Regions from separate parts of the Streptomyces sp. JNUCC 64 genome, predicted to be linked through region 2. Evidence: riboswitches for the same ligand, from Rfam matches in the RefSeq annotation. Region 2 holds a riboswitch; the other holds the start of a gene.
The links. Region 2 has a riboswitch for glycine ahead of gcvP (aminomethyl-transferring glycine dehydrogenase). Riboswitches for the same ligand answer to the same signal wherever they lie in the genome.
Positions count from the first base shown of each region.

Region 1: it holds a riboswitch for glycine, as region 2 does, so the genes downstream of both, gcvT (glycine cleavage system aminomethyltransferase GcvT) here and gcvP (aminomethyl-transferring glycine dehydrogenase) in region 2, are expected to answer to the same signal.

Region 1 covers NZ_CM137015.1:2,246,731-2,254,032, reverse strand. The annotation lists gene glyA (serine hydroxymethyltransferase) at 1-356, opposite strand, end outside; gene gcvH (glycine cleavage system protein GcvH) at 378-758, opposite strand; gene gcvT (glycine cleavage system aminomethyltransferase GcvT) at 1,096-2,211, opposite strand; glycine riboswitch at 2,390-2,483, opposite strand; gene ACVWNX_RS08805 (AAA family ATPase) at 3,039-3,806, shown strand; gene ACVWNX_RS08800 (enhanced serine sensitivity protein SseB) at 3,981-4,796, shown strand; gene ACVWNX_RS08795 (enhanced serine sensitivity protein SseB C-terminal domain-containing protein) at 5,240-6,022, shown strand; gene ACVWNX_RS08790 (ABC transporter permease) at 6,400-7,302, shown strand, end outside.
Region 2 covers NZ_CM137015.1:7,266,497-7,273,798, reverse strand. The annotation lists gene ACVWNX_RS29950 (hypothetical protein) at 1-233, shown strand, start outside; gene ACVWNX_RS29945 (DUF5999 family protein) at 601-807, shown strand; gene gcvP (aminomethyl-transferring glycine dehydrogenase) at 978-3,863, opposite strand; glycine riboswitch at 4,033-4,130, opposite strand; gene ACVWNX_RS29935 (PRC-barrel domain-containing protein) at 4,244-4,639, shown strand; gene ACVWNX_RS29930 (DNA polymerase IV) at 4,537-6,054, opposite strand; gene ACVWNX_RS29925 (MerR family transcriptional regulator) at 6,108-6,743, opposite strand; gene ACVWNX_RS29920 (bifunctional nuclease family protein) at 6,967-7,302, opposite strand, start outside.

The sequences.
Region 1 (7,302 bases), 5.0 Mb from region 2:
AGACCCATGATGGTGTCGCCCGGCTTGAGCAGCGCGAACATCGCCGCCGCGTTGGCCTGGGCACCGGAGTGGGGCTGGACGTTGGCGTGCTCGGCGCCGAACAGCTCCTTGATCCGGTCGATGGCGATCTGCTCGATCACGTCGACGTGCTCACAGCCGCCGTAGTAGCGGCGGCCCGGGTAGCCCTCCGCGTACTTGTTGGTGAGCACCGAGCCCTGGGCCTCCATGACGGCGACCGGGGCGAAGTTCTCCGACGCGATCATTTCCAGGGTCGACTGCTGGCGGAGCAGTTCGGCGTCGACGGCGGCGGCGACGTCCGGGTCCAGCTCGTGCAGAGGGGTGTTCAGAAGCGACATCAGATGATCCCTAGTTGTGGGTCAGCCCGCGGAAAAGGCGGTGTAGTCGTCGGCGGAGAGCAGATCGTCCGGCTCGCCCGTGACGCGCACCTTGAACAGCCAGCCGCCCTCGAAGGGCGCGGAGTTCACCAGGGACGGGTCGTCGACGACGTCCTGGTTGGACTCCGTGACCTCGCCGCTCACCGGGGAGTACAGGTCGCTGACCGACTTCGTCGACTCCAGCTCGCCGCAGGTCTCGCCCGCGGTCACCTGCTGGCCCACCTCGGGGAGCTGGGCGTAGACGACGTCGCCGAGCGCGCCGGCGGCGAACTCGGTGATGCCGACCGTGGCGACGCCGTCACCATCGGGAGCCGACAGCCACTCGTGCTCCTTGCTGTAGCGAAGCTGCTGGGGGTTGCTCATGGTGGGAATTCTCCTGTACGCGGGGGAGTGCTGAGGAACGGGACGTCTTGGCATGCGAGACGGACGGCGGGACGCGCGGGGGAACGCGCGCTCCGGCGGCCGTGGACGAGGAGTCCGTGGGCGGATCGGAGTGGTGCGGCGGTGCGGGTGGGCCGTGGGGCGCGTGGGGCGTGAGCCACAGGTGACCGTGGGTCCTACGGGTCCATGGGTCCTGTGAGGTCCGTGGGCTGCGGGGCGACCCGGGACGGGCGGATGCCGGGTGTGACCCGTACCGTCCGTCCGGCGGTGGCCCGCTGCCCGGCGGTGGCCCCGAGCGGGCCCCGCCCGGCCCGGTGGGCTACTTGGCGCGCCGGTAGAAGGGCAGGGCCACGACCCGGTACGGCTCGTGGGTGCCCCGGATGTCCACGCCGACCCCGACGGCGCCCGGCTCGGCGTGCGCGGCGTCCACGTAGGCCATGGCGATCGGCTCGCCGAGGGTGGGGGAGGGGGCGCCGGAGGTGACCTCGCCGATCACCGCGCCGTCCGCGACCACCGCGAACCCGGCGCGCGGCACCCGGCGGCCCTCGGCGACCAGTCCGACCAGCTTGCGGGGCGGGTGGGCGGCGGCCTTGGCGGCGGCGGCCTCCAGCGCGGCCCGGCCGACGAAGTCGCCCTCCTTCTCGAACTTCACCACCCGGCCGAGCCCGGCGTCGAAGGGGGTCAGCGCGGTGGTCAGCTCGTGCCCGTAGAGCGGCATGCCCGCCTCCAGGCGCAGGGTGTCCCGGCAGGACAGCCCGCAGGGCACCAGCCCGACCGGGGCGCCCGCCTCGGTGAGCGCCGTCCACACCCGCTCGGCGTGCTCCGGGGCGACGAAGAGCTCGAAGCCGTCCTCGCCGGTGTAGCCGGTGCGGGCGATCAGCGCGGGGACGCCCGCGACCGTGCCGGGCAGCCCGGCGTAGTACTTCAGACCGTCCAGATCGGCGTCCGTGACCGCCTTGAGGATGCCCGGCGACTCGGGGCCCTGCACCGCGATCAGCGCGTAGGCGTCCCGGTCGTCGCGGACCTCGGCGTCGAAGCCGGCCGCCCGCTCGCGCAGCGCGTCGAGGACGGTCTGGGCGTTGCCCGCGTTGGCGACGACCAGGTACTCGGTCTCCCCGGTGCGGTAGACGATCAGGTCGTCCAGGATGCCGCCGTCCTCGCGGCAGATCATCGTGTAACGGGCCCGTCCGGCGCCGATCGTGCCGATGTTGCCGACCAGCGCGTGGTCCAGCAGCCGCACGGCTCCCGGTCCGGTGACGGTGATCTCCCCCATGTGGGAGAGGTCGAAGAGCCCGGCGCGGGTGCGGACGGCCTGGTGCTCGTCGCGCTCGCTGCCGTAGCGCAGGGGCATGTCCCAGCCCGCGAAGTCGGTCATGGTCGCACCGAGCGAACGGTGCAGCGCGTCGAGCGCGGTACGGCGTGGGGCGGTGCTCATAGAAGGGTGCTCCCAGGGCATGACGGCAGGGCATGACGGCGAGGTGATCCTCCCCATCTGTCATCGGACCTGAGAGGTTCGCCGGGAGCCACGCCGTTGACGGCGGGTCTCTCGCCCGGTTTGCACCTTGGGTGGGACCGCGCGCTCTCCGGCGGCGCGATCCGCTTTTCAGATGTGCCTCGCCCGCGCGGTATCTGGGCCTGAGAGATTCAAGGGAGGGACTTGCTCCTTCGGCGCCCCGGTGTGGCCGGGGGCTCTCCCGCGCGGATTCAAGCGGCCGGTATGCAGTTGGTTGGCGGGCTCATCATTGCACGCATTCGCCGTGGTGGGCAGGGCGGAGTCCGCCGGATCCGGAGGACGGGGCGGGGACGGGGCGCGCCGGACCCGGGAGGGCGCGTCCCGCCGCCCCCGGAATCCAGGCCCCCGTCGGGATCCCGGCGGCGACCCCGACGGGGTTCCCGTGGGGGTGGGGCGCGGCGGCCGGGCCCGGGTGCGCGCCGGGGCGTGCGGAGGCGTTCGGCCGGGGACCGCGACGGCCTCCGCCGGGTGGTCGCGCCCCCGCTCCGGTCCGCCGCTCCCGCCCCGCTGGCCGCTCCGATCCCGTCCCGTGCGGCCCTCCGTTCCCGCCCCGCCCGGGCTCGGGGGCGGCCGACGCGGGTCCGGGGACGGTCCGGCCCGTGCCCGGGACGCGGCCCGGGACGTGGCCCGCCATGTGCCCGGGATTCCGTGACGGTCCTGTGGCGGGATCCGTACGGAAACGCCGTTGTCCGAAATTACCCGCTCTTTACACTCGACGGGGAAGGCTCACGTGACCGACGGAGGGGACGATCACGGTGAACAGGACCAGGGTGTATGTGAGCGCTTCGGGCGTCGCGCTGCCCGAGCAGCCGGGGGCCCGTGCCCGGAAGGCGTGCGGGGGCCGGACCGTCAGGATCGTGCGGGACCTGCGGGAGCGGGCGGGCCGGGGGCCGCGCGCCCTCCGGTTCGCGGCCGGTGACCTCGTGGTGGTCTCCGGGCTCCCCGGCAGCGGCAAGTCCACCTTGATGTCCCGGGCGGTCGACCCCGCCCCGCCGTCCGCCGCCGCCGAGGAGGACGAGGACCCCGACCCCGGCGGACCGCCCGCTCCCGACCGGCCCCCCGCCACCCTGCGGGTGGACTCCCAGGACACCCGGGACCGCTGGGCGGCCCGGATGCCCCCGGCGGTCCCCTACGCCCTGTACCGGCCGCTGGTGCGGCTCGCCCACTTCGCCGGGCTGCGCCGGGCGTTGCGCTCCGGGGCCAGCGTCGTCGTCCACGACTGCGGGTCCCAGGCGTGGGTGCGCCGCTGGCTGGCCCGCGAGGCCCGGCTCCGGGGCCGGGCACTGCACCTGCTGCTGCTCGACGTGGCGCCGGACACCGCGCTCGACGGGCAGCGGTCGCGGGGCCGGGGGGTCTCCCGGTACGCCTTCGCCCGGCACCACCGGGCGGTCGGACGGCTGGTGCGGGACGCGGAGCGCGGAACGCTGCCGCCGGGCTGCGCCTCCGCCGTGCTGCTGGACCGGGCGGCGGCCGACGCGCTCCGGTCCATCCGGTGCGACGGGACGCCGCACGGATAGCCGCCGTCCGGCGCCCGTTCCGTCACCGGCCCTTCTCCCGGGGGACTTTCCCGCACGGCCGCTGCGGCGGGCCGCTCCGGCCGGTGCGGGCACGGGAACGCGGCCCGGGGGCCCGTCGGCTTCGCATAAGGTGCCTGCGCAGACGCAGCGCGGTACCGAGCAGGTGGTTGACGTATGGAGATTCCGGCCCAGGCCCCCCACCCCGCGCCCTCCGGGGCGCCCGAGTCCCCGGTCCCCCCGGACGCCCCCGGTGCGGGGACCGGCTGGCCGGTGAACGAACTGGAGGAGGCGCTCGCCGCCTCGGTGGGGGTGCCGTCCGCCGCCGGGCGGATCATCGAGGTGCTCGGCCGCAGCCGGGTGTGGGTGCCGCTGCCGGACGGCGGCGGTCCCGACAGCGGCACGCTGGACCTGCCCGCCCTGGAGATCGACGGTCAGGGCTACGTCCCGGTGTTCACCTCCGCCGAGCAGTTCCGGCGGGTCGTCGGCGACCGGATGGGCGGCACGGTGGCGCCCGCCGTCGAGTTCGCCCGGGGACTCCCCCCGCAACTGGGCATCGTCCTCAACCCGGACGGGACGGTGGGCGTCCCGCTGCCCCCGGCCGCCGTCGCCGAGCTGTGCCGCGCGGGCCGCACCGTCCTGGACGGTCCGGTCAGCGGCGGGCGGGTCCGGCTCTTCCAGCCCGACTGGAAGGAGGATCCGGTCGACTTCCTCACCGCCGCCGCCGCCGAGTTCGCCGCAGTGCCCGCGGTCACCACCGCCCGCCGCTGTCTGGCGAGCGTGGAGGGCGGAGAACCGGCCCTTTTCGTCGGGGTCGAGCTGGACCGCTGGGAGGACGAGAACCGCGAGCGGCCGCTGGACGCGCTCGGCCGGGCGCTCGGCCGGGTCCCCGTCCCCTGGGGCGTGAACCTGGTCCTCCTGGACGTGGCCCAGGACCCGGTGGCCGACTGGATGCGCGAGCGGGTGCGGCCCTTCTACACCCGCGAGCCCTGACCGGACGCCCCGGCCCGGTGCCCTGACCGGACGCCTCGGCCCGGTTGCCCGGCCCGACCGGCGCGCCGACCAGCGCCGCCGTGCCGCCCCGCCTGCGGCCCGCCGGTCTCCCAGCCCCGCACGCCCCGCAGGCCGGTCCGCCCCGTGCGCAGGTCCGCCGCCCCGCGCCCCACCGCCCCGCCCCGCGCGGAACCGGCCACCAGCGAACGCCCGTCCCCCGTCCGGGACCGCTGGCGCGCGGGGCGGGGCGGGGACGGGTCCGTCCGGGTGACTCCGTGAGCTGTGACGGACCTGGGACCGGCGGGTCAAGTCCGTCCGGGCGGCGGCGCTTAAGCTGGTTCCATGGTCCGGGCGGGGGCCGTGGCGCCCGCCCGGACCATGGCGGGTGTATCGGGTACGGAGCCGCGTCGCGCTGCTCCGACGGGTCGAAGGGGCGGTCAAGGGTGAGTGCGTCGGGCACGGCTGCGGCCGGGCGGATCGAGCACATGCTGCGCCAGGTGACCCCCGGGCGCTATGACGCGTACGAGGCGCTGCTGCAGGCCCTCGCCGACCCCGAGGGCGGCCGGGTCCGGATGCTGCTGTGGCACGGCGCCCCGGGCTCCCCGGACGCCCAGTACGGCAACATGGACCTCGACGGCCTCGGCTACGCCCCCTGCGTCACCTCCGCCCAGGAGCTGTCCGCGAGCGGCTGGAACCGCGCCCACGAGACGCTGCCCGTCACCGAGGTGGCGCGGGCGCTCTACCCCGACCGGTACGGCCTCTGGCTCAACCCGCACGCTCCGGACGGCGGGATCGGCATCCCCTGGCTGGATCTCCGCCGGATCGCCCTGGGGCTGGACCGCCAGCCCGCCGGACCGCTCCGGATCTCCGACCCGGCCATCGAGATCCCCCAGTTCTACGCCGTCCTCGGACAGAACGCCCATCGCACCCCCGCCGTGCGCGCGCTGAACCGGGGGTGGGTGCAGCCCGCGCTCGGCGCCCCCTACCTGGCCATCGGGCTGGACGTGTACGACGCCGGGCCCGAGGCCGTCGAGGCGGTGCGGGTGATGATGCGGCAGTCGATCGGGGCGGTGCCCGAGGGGCTCGCGGTGTCCACGGTGGCCCTGGGCGACGAGTACGACCCCGTCGCGATGTGGCTGAGAGCGAACGCCCGACCGTTCTACGACCGCGAATCGCACGTCGCTCCGGCCGCCCCTACCGCCGGGTACGGTTACCCGCCGCGCTAGCGATTGACTCGTCCTCCCTTGTCGGGCAACAGGTGTTGTGTTCCTGTTGCCCGTTTCCTTTGTCTCTGACGTCCCTTGGGCGGGATGTCTCGTGGTTCTACGCGCGTTTGGCCGAAAAGCTCAACTCCGGCCCGTCCGGGCTGCGTTACCCGCCGTTCGAATAACGGAACCCCACGGACCGCATCACGGTTGCGCATCCATTCAGGACCAGGTCTGGCTACGGATCGCGGCAGCGATGAAGACTCCCGCACCAGAGGTCGCGCGGCCCCGCTCGCCGGGGGTGCCGGTCCTCGCGTACGACGGACCGTCGTACCGTCCGCCCCCGGCGGCAACTACGGGCCGGTCACCGCCGGTTGAGAAGAGGGGTCCCTGCCACGATGACGGCACCATTGCACGAGCCGACCGCCGAAGCGGCCCCGCCCCCCGCCGGGGAGGCCGTGGCGGTCCAGGGGAAAGCGGTGCAGGGGCGCTCGCTCGGGCGCATCGCCTGGGAGCGCCTGAAACGCGACAAACTCGCCCTGTCCGGGGGAGTGGTGGTGCTGCTGCTGGTCCTGGTCGCGGTCTTCGCCCCGCTGATCACCAAGCTGTACGGTCAGGACCCGAACGTCTACCACGAGGACCTGATCGACCCGCTGATGTCCACCCCGGTCGGCTCGCTGGGCGGGATGAGCGGTGAGCACTGGTTCGGCGTCGAACCGGTCAACGGTCGCGACATCTTCGCCCGGATCGTGCACGGGGCGCGGATCTCGCTGCTGGTGGGCTTCGCCTCGGCGCTGGTCGCCGTGGTGATCGGCACGGTGCTCGGGGTGCTCGCCGGGTACTTCGGCGGCTGGCTGGACGCGCTCGTCAGCCGGGCGATGGACCTGCTGCTGTCCTTCCCCCAGCTGCTGTTCATCATCGCCCTGGTCTCCGTGATGCCGAACGAGATGCTGGGACTGACCGGGACCGGGGTCCGGGTCTTCGTGATGATCCTGGTGATCGGCTTCTTCGGCTGGCCCTACGTCGGCCGGGTGGTGCGGGGCCAGACCCTGTCGCTGCGCGAGCGCGAGTACGTGGAGGCGGCCCGCAGCCTCGGCGCGGGGCGCTTCTACATCCTCTTCAAGGAGCTGCTGCCCAATCTGGTGGCTCCGATCATCGTGTACATGACGATGATGATCCCCACCAACATCCTCACGGAGGCGGCCCTCAGCTTCCTGGGTGTCGGCGTCAAGCCGCCCACCTCCTCCTGGGGCGACATGCTCTCCCTGGCGGTGAACTACTACGAGTCCGACCCGATGTAC
Region 2 (7,302 bases):
CGTACCAGGCCCGGCTGCTGTCCGTCCCCGGGCTCTACATGCTGACGCTGTGGCTGCACGGCGACACCACGGCCGACCCCGCGGGCGGCACCCTCGCCCCGGCCGACCTGCTCGTCCCGCTGGCCCCCGCGCCCCCCGGGGTCGCGGCCCACCACGCGCTCCGCGCGGACCAACTGCTGCCCGCGCTGGGCCACCGGCTCACCCCGGAGCCCCCGCTCACCGCGCCCGCCTGAGCCCTCCCCCTCCCTGCACTCCCCGTCCATCGGCGTACGGGGCTTCGGAGGGGGCGCACGCCCGCGCACGACCCCTCGGGCCCGGCACTCACCCAGAGTGCCGGGCCCGCTCTTCTCCGCTCACCGGCCCGGAAGGACTAGCCCTTTGTGGCCATGTCGAACCCCCCGTTCGGACAAGCAATTTGAGCGGAACCATCCTTGCGGGTGATAGGTCTTCCGCGCGGAAGAACCCGCTGCCGCGAAATCCCTGCGGAATCCCGTCCGGGGGGCAACACTGGGGAGCAGTCCGACGATACGGGGGGCGGCCATGAGCACCGAGTCCAGCCGCAGCACTGACGTCACACCGCAGCGAAAGAACGCATCCATCATGTGCCAGCACCAGCCATCGTGCCCGACGGCGGAGTCCGCCGACCGTGAGGCCGCGCTCGCCGTGGCCCACCGCCCCGAACAGGGGTGGAGTCTCCTCTGCAACGGCGTCCTGCTCTTCGAGGACACCGGCGAACTGCTGCCCAGTGGGGAGATCATCGCGCCGCACCGTCCCCTGGGGACGGACGGCGTGATGACGGCCGCCTAGGCCGCTGGTACGGCCCGCACGGCGACGCACACGCCAGCGCGCCGCCAACGCGCCACCGACGGCGAGCGCGACGGCACGCGACGGCGGCACGCACGGGGCGACCGCCCCGCCGGAACGCCGACGGGGCCGGTCCGGACGCTCCCGGACCGACCCCGTCATCCGAGGGCTGCTCAGTCCTCGTACGCGTCCAGCGGCGGGCAGGAGCAGACGAGGTTGCGGTCGCCGTACGCCTGGTCGATCCGGCGGACCGGCGGCCAGTACTTGTCGGCGGGCGACACCCCGGCCGGGAAGACCGCCTCGTCACGGTCGTAGGCGTGCTCCCACGCCCCACCCAGGGCGCGCGCGGTGTGCGGCGCGTTCCGCAGCGGATTGTCCTCCGCGGGCCACTCGCCCGACGCCACCTTGTCGATCTCCGCGCGGATCGCGATCATCGCGTCGCAGAAGCGGTCGAGCTCACCGAGGTCCTCGCTCTCGGTCGGCTCGATCATCAGGGTGCCCGCGACCGGGAACGACATCGTCGGGGCGTGGAAGCCGTAGTCGATGAGGCGCTTGGCCACGTCGTCCACGCTGACGCCGGTCTCCTTGGTGAGCGGACGCAGGTCGATGATGCACTCGTGGGCCACCAGACCGCCCGGACCGGTGTAGAGGACCGGGAAGTGCGGTTCGAGGCGCTTGGCGACGTAGTTCGCCGAGAGCACCGCGACCTGGGTGGCCCGCTTCAGCCCCTCGCCGCCCATGAGCCGCACGTACGCCCAGGAGATCGGCAGGATGCCCGCGGAGCCCCAGGGGGCCGCCGAGATCGGCCCGACCCCGGTCTCCGGCCCGGCCGAGGGCTGGAGCGGGTGGTTGGGCAGATACGGCGCCAGGTGCGCGCGCACCGCCACCGGGCCCACACCGGGACCGCCGCCGCCGTGCGGGATGCAGAAGGTCTTGTGCAGGTTGAGGTGCGAGACGTCGCCGCCGAACCGGCCGGGCTTGGCGAGCCCCACCAGGGCGTTGAGGTTGGCGCCGTCGACGTAGACCTGACCGCCCGCGTCGTGCACGGCCGCGCAGATGTCGGCGACGTGCTCCTCGAACACCCCGTGCGTCGAGGGATAGGTGATCATCAGCACGGCCAGCTCGTCACGGTGCCGCTCGATCTTGGCCCGCAGGTCCTCGACGTCGACCTCGCCGTCGTCGGCGGTCGCGACCACCACGACCTTCATCCCCGCCATCACCGCGCTGGCGGCGTTGGTGCCGTGCGCGGAGGAGGGGATCAGACAGACCGTGCGCCGCTCGTCGCCGTTGGCCCGGTGGTAGGCGCGGACCGCGAGCAGCCCGGCCAGCTCGCCCTGGGAACCCGCGTTGGGCTGCAGGGACACCTTGTCGTAGCCGGTGACCTCGGCGAGCCGCTCCTCCAGCTCGTGGATCAGCGTCAGATAGCCCTGCGCCTGCTCGGCCGGGGCGAAGGGGTGCAGCTGGCCGAACTCCGGCCAGGTGACCGGCTCCATCTCGGTGGTGGCGTTCAGCTTCATGGTGCACGAGCCGAGCGGGATCATGCCCCGGTCGAGGGCGTAGTCCCGGTCGGACAGCCGCCGCAGGTAACGCAGCATCGCCGTCTCCGAGCGGTACTGCCGGAAGACCGGGTGCGCCAGGTAGTCGTCGGAGCGCAGCAGCTCCCGGGGCAGGGCGTCGGCGAGGACGGCGTCCAAGGCCTCGACATCGGCCTCGGCGCCGAAGGCGGACCACACGGCGGCGAGCTGCGCGCGGGTGGTGGTCTCGTCGCAGGCGATGCCGACGTGGTCGGCGTCGACCAGCCGCAGGTTGACGCCGCCCTCCCGGGCCGCGGCGACGACGTCGGCGGCGCGGCCGGGCACCCGGGCGGTCACCGTGTCGAAGAACGCGCCGTGCACGACCTCGGTGCCCGCCGTGCGCAGACCCTCGGCGAGGATCGCCGCGTAGCGGTGGGTCCGGTGGGCGATGGTCCGCAGGCCCTCGGGGCCGTGGTAGACGGCGTACATGCCGGCCATGACGGCGAGCAGCACCTGCGCGGTGCAGATGTTGCTGGTGGCCTTCTCCCGGCGGATGTGCTGCTCACGGGTCTGGAGCGCCAGCCGGTACGCCCGGTTGCCGTCGACGTCGACGGAGACGCCGACCAGACGGCCGGGGAGGCTGCGGGCGAACTTCTCGTGGACGGCCATGTACCCGGCGTGCGGTCCGCCGAAGCCCATCGGCACGCCGAAGCGCTGGGTGGTGCCGATCGCGATGTCGGCGCCCAGCTCACCGGGCGGGGTGAGGAGGGTGAGGGCGAGCAGGTCGGCGGCGACGGTGACGACCGCGCCCAGCTCGTGGGCCCGCTCGATGACGGGCCGCAGGTCGCGCACCGCGCCGGAGGCTCCCGGGTACTGGAGCAGGACACCGGTGACGCCCCGCTCGGCGACCTCGGCGGGGATGCCCTCGCCGAGGTCGGCGACGACGACCTCGACCCCGGTCGGTTCGGCGCGGGTCCGGATCACGGCGACGGTCTGGGGCAGGGCGTCGGCGTCGACGAGGAAGACCCCGTTCTTGACCTTGCCCACCCGGCGGGCCAGCGCCATGGCCTCGGCCGCGGCGGTGCCCTCGTCCAGCAGGGAGGCGCCGGAGGTGGGCAGCCCGGTCAGCTCCGCGACCACGGTCTGGAAGTTCAGCAGGGCCTCCAGACGGCCCTGCGAGATCTCCGGCTGGTACGGGGTGTAGGCGGTGTACCAGGCCGGGTTCTCCATGACGTTGCGGAGGATCACCGGCGGGGTGAAGGTGCCGTGGTAGCCCAGTCCGATCATGGAGCCGAGCACCTGGTTGCGGTCGGCGAGGGAGCGCAGCTCCGCGAGGACCTCGGCCTCGGTGCGGGCCCCGGGCAGGTTCAGGGCCTCGGCGTTCTTGATGACGTCGGGGACCGCGGTCGCCGTCAGCTCGTCCAGCGAGCCGTATCCGACCTGGGCGAGCATCTTGGCGCGGGCCTCGGCGTCGGGGCCGACGTGGCGCCGTTCGAAGGGGATGCCCTGTTCGAGCCGGGAGAGCGGGGGACGGTTGACAGTCATTGCGGGGGCCTCCTGGTCGGTACGACCTGCGAGGGGCACCATGACGCGGGTGCCCGGACGGCCTCCCCCTCTGTCATCTCAACCTGAGAGCTTCACCGGACCGGAGCCCGGCTTTCACCGTCGGTGAGGGTGGAGGGTGCGCACCGTCCGCCCTGCTTTCCAGAGTGACCTCACCCGCGCGGTACTGGGGGCCTGAGAGATTCCGGGGAGGATTTGCTCCTTCGGCGCCCCCGGTCGTCAGCCGGGGAGCTCTCCCGCGCAGGGTCAACAGCCGTTTACCAGCCTACCAGCGGGTCTTCGCGCTGAGCTTCGAGTGGCCACCCTGAGAAATGTGCTCTTTCGTAGTGCTTACGGATGAGTTGCGACCAGCTGGAGGGCACGTGCAGACCGACATCGATCCGCGCAACCTGATCGGCCGCAAGGCGTTCGACCTCCACGGCACGAGGATCGGCACGGTGGACGAGGTCTACCTGGACGACGCCACCGGGGTACCGGAATGGGCGGCGATAAGGACGGGGCTGTTCAGCCGCGACGCGTTCGTCCCCCTGGAACCCAGCGAACTGGTGGAGGGCACCCTCCGGGTGCCCTTCGAGAGGGCCCTGATCAGGGACGCCCCGGACTTCAGGGTCGGCCGCCACCTCTCCCCCGAGCAGGAACTCCGGCTGTACCACCACTACGGGCTCGACGTGGCCTCCCCCGGCCCGGTCCCGTCCGTCAGGGAGGCCCTCGGCGGGGAGGGCCCGGGCGACGCCGCCGGTTCCTCCGGCGAGCGGTAGCCGTCCGTCCCCTCCCCGGGCGGGTCCGTCAGCAGGGACACCGGATCCGACGGGGTCAGCTCCGGATCGTCCACCGCGAAGGTGCGCACCCGCCCCGGCCCCGCGTCCGGGGTCTCGAACCGCACCGTCACCCGCCCCACCCCGCTGCCCTGGACCCAGCCCGCCCCGTACACGGCGTGCCGCACGTCGTGCCCGGCCGGCCACCGGGGGAACGCCCGGGACCGCGCGGGGACCGCCCCGGCACCCTCCGCTCCGTCCCCGGCCATCCCCGGGGCCCCGGTGTCCACGGCGCCGCCCTCACCGCCGTCCCCGGCGGCGGGCGGCTCCTCCCCGGCACGTTCCCCCGCCGCCTGCGCGAAGAGGTCCTCCTGGGTGTAGTCGGCGAGGCCGCTCACCCCCACTCCGAGGAGCCGCACGCCCCCGGTGGTGTCCACGGACTCCAGCAGCCGGGCGGCGGCCTCCCGCACCACCGCCGGGTCGTCGGTGGGACCGCGCAGCGTCTCGGAGCGGGTCAGCGTGGAGAAGTCGTAACGGCGCACCTTGAGGACCACCGTCCGTCCGGAGTGCCCCGAGGCCCGCAGCCGCCGTACGCACCGCTCGGCGAGCCCCTGGACCTCCAGCCGCACCCGGGTCCGGTCGTGGATGTCCACGTCGTAGGTGTCCTCCACGGACACCGACTTCGTCTCGCGCTCGGCCACCACCGGCCGCTCGTCACGGGCGAGGGCCATCGCGTACAGCCCCGCCCCGTGCGCCCGGCCCAGCAGCCGCACCAGCTCGTCCTCGCCCGCCTCGGCCAGCTCCCCGACCGTGGTGATGCCCGCGCGCCGCAGATGGTCCCCGGTGGCGGGGCCGACCCCCGGCAGCACCCGGACCGGCATCGGCGCCAGCAGCGCCCGTTCGGTACCGGCGGGCACCAGCAGCAGCCCGTCCGGTTTGGCCTCCTCCGAGGCGATCTTGGCGACCATCTTGGACGCGGCGAGCCCCACCGAGCCGGTGAGCCCGGTGGCCGCCCTGATGTCCGCGCGCAACCGCTCGCCGACCACGCGGGCGGACGCCTCGTCCCGGGCCGCCCCGACCGCCTCCAGATCGACGAACGCCTCGTCCAGGCTGAGCGGCTCCACCAGCGGCGACAGCTCCCTCAGCAGGCCCATCACCCGGTCGCTGATCTCCCGGTAGAAGGCGAAGCGGGGCACCAGGTAGGCGGCGTTCGGGGCGAGCCGCCGGGCCTGGGCGGTGGGCATCGCGGAACGCACCCCGAAACGCCGCGCCTCGTACGAGGCGGTGGCGACGACTCCGCGCGGCCCGAGGCCACCCACCACCACGGCCTTGCCCCGCAGACTGGGCTTGGCCGCCTGCTCCGCCGAAGCGTAGAAGGCGTCCATGTCCAGATGCAGGATGGTGGGCTGGTTCCTCACCCCTCCGATGCTGCCCTACGCCACTGACAACGGCGGTGGCGGCGGGACCGGGGTCAGCCGGCCCGGTTGCGACGGCGGGCCAGCTCGTCCGCCGGATTGTGGCCGATCAGGGTCTCCCCGGTGTCCACCCGCTCGCCGTGCAGCTGCGAGAGCGCGCTCTCCACGTCCCGCCACACCACGCCGACGGCGATCCCGAAGACGCCCTGGCCGCCCTGGAGCAGCTTGTGGACCTCGTCGGGGGAGCCGCACTCGTAGACGGTGGCCCCGTCGCTCATCAGCGTCATGCGCTCCAGGTCCCGGAACCCGCGCTCCCGCAGATGCTGGACGGCGGCGCGGATGTTCTGGAGGGAGACGCCCGTGTCGAGGAACCGCTTCACGATCTTCAGCACGACCACGTCGCGGAAGCTGTAGAGCCGCTGGGTGCCCGAGCCGTGGGCGGGCCGCACACTGGGCTCGACCAGCCCGGTACGGGCCCAGTAGTCGAGCTGGCGGTAGGTGATGCCCGCGGCGGCGCACGCCGTGGGGCCCCGGTAGCCGACCTGCTCGGGGGAACGTCCGTCGCCCTCGGGGGCGGGACGGGAACGGGTCGGCGGCTGCCCGGCCCGGCCCTCGTAGAGCGCGTACGGGCCGCCTTCCCCCGGAATCCGTCCGGGGGCACCCCCAGCCGTACCGTCGCCGCTGCTTCTCACGCCGACCTCCGTCCTTGACCTGCCTTCCCGACGGTAGGCAGTCACTCGGGGTGCGTCAACGATCGCCACACTCGCCACGCCGAGTGATAATCACCCTACGAGTGGTTTCCCGTGCCCGATGGTGGGGAAAGGCTAACCGAATGCGCCGAGAGGGCCGCCCCCGGTACCGGGACGACCCTCGAAATCCGGCCGGACGCCCGAGGCGCTCCGCCGCACGACACGGTCACTGGCTGTTGGTGTCGAAGTCCTCGGGGGAGATCTGGTCGAGGAACTCGCGGAACTTCTCCACCTCGTCCTCCTGCTCGTCGGGGATCGCGATCCCCGCGTCGTCCAGGACCCCGTCGCTCCCGTAGATCGGCGTTCCCGTCCGCAGCGCCAGCGCTATCGCGTCGGAGGGACGCGCGCTGACCTCGACTCCGCTCGCGAAGACCAGTTCCGCGTAGAAGACGCCTTCGCGGAGGTCCGTGATGCGCACCTCGCTCAGCTCCTGGCCCACGGCTTCCAGCACGTCCTTGAACAGGTCGTGGGTCAGCGGACGCGCGGGAGCCATGCCCTGCTG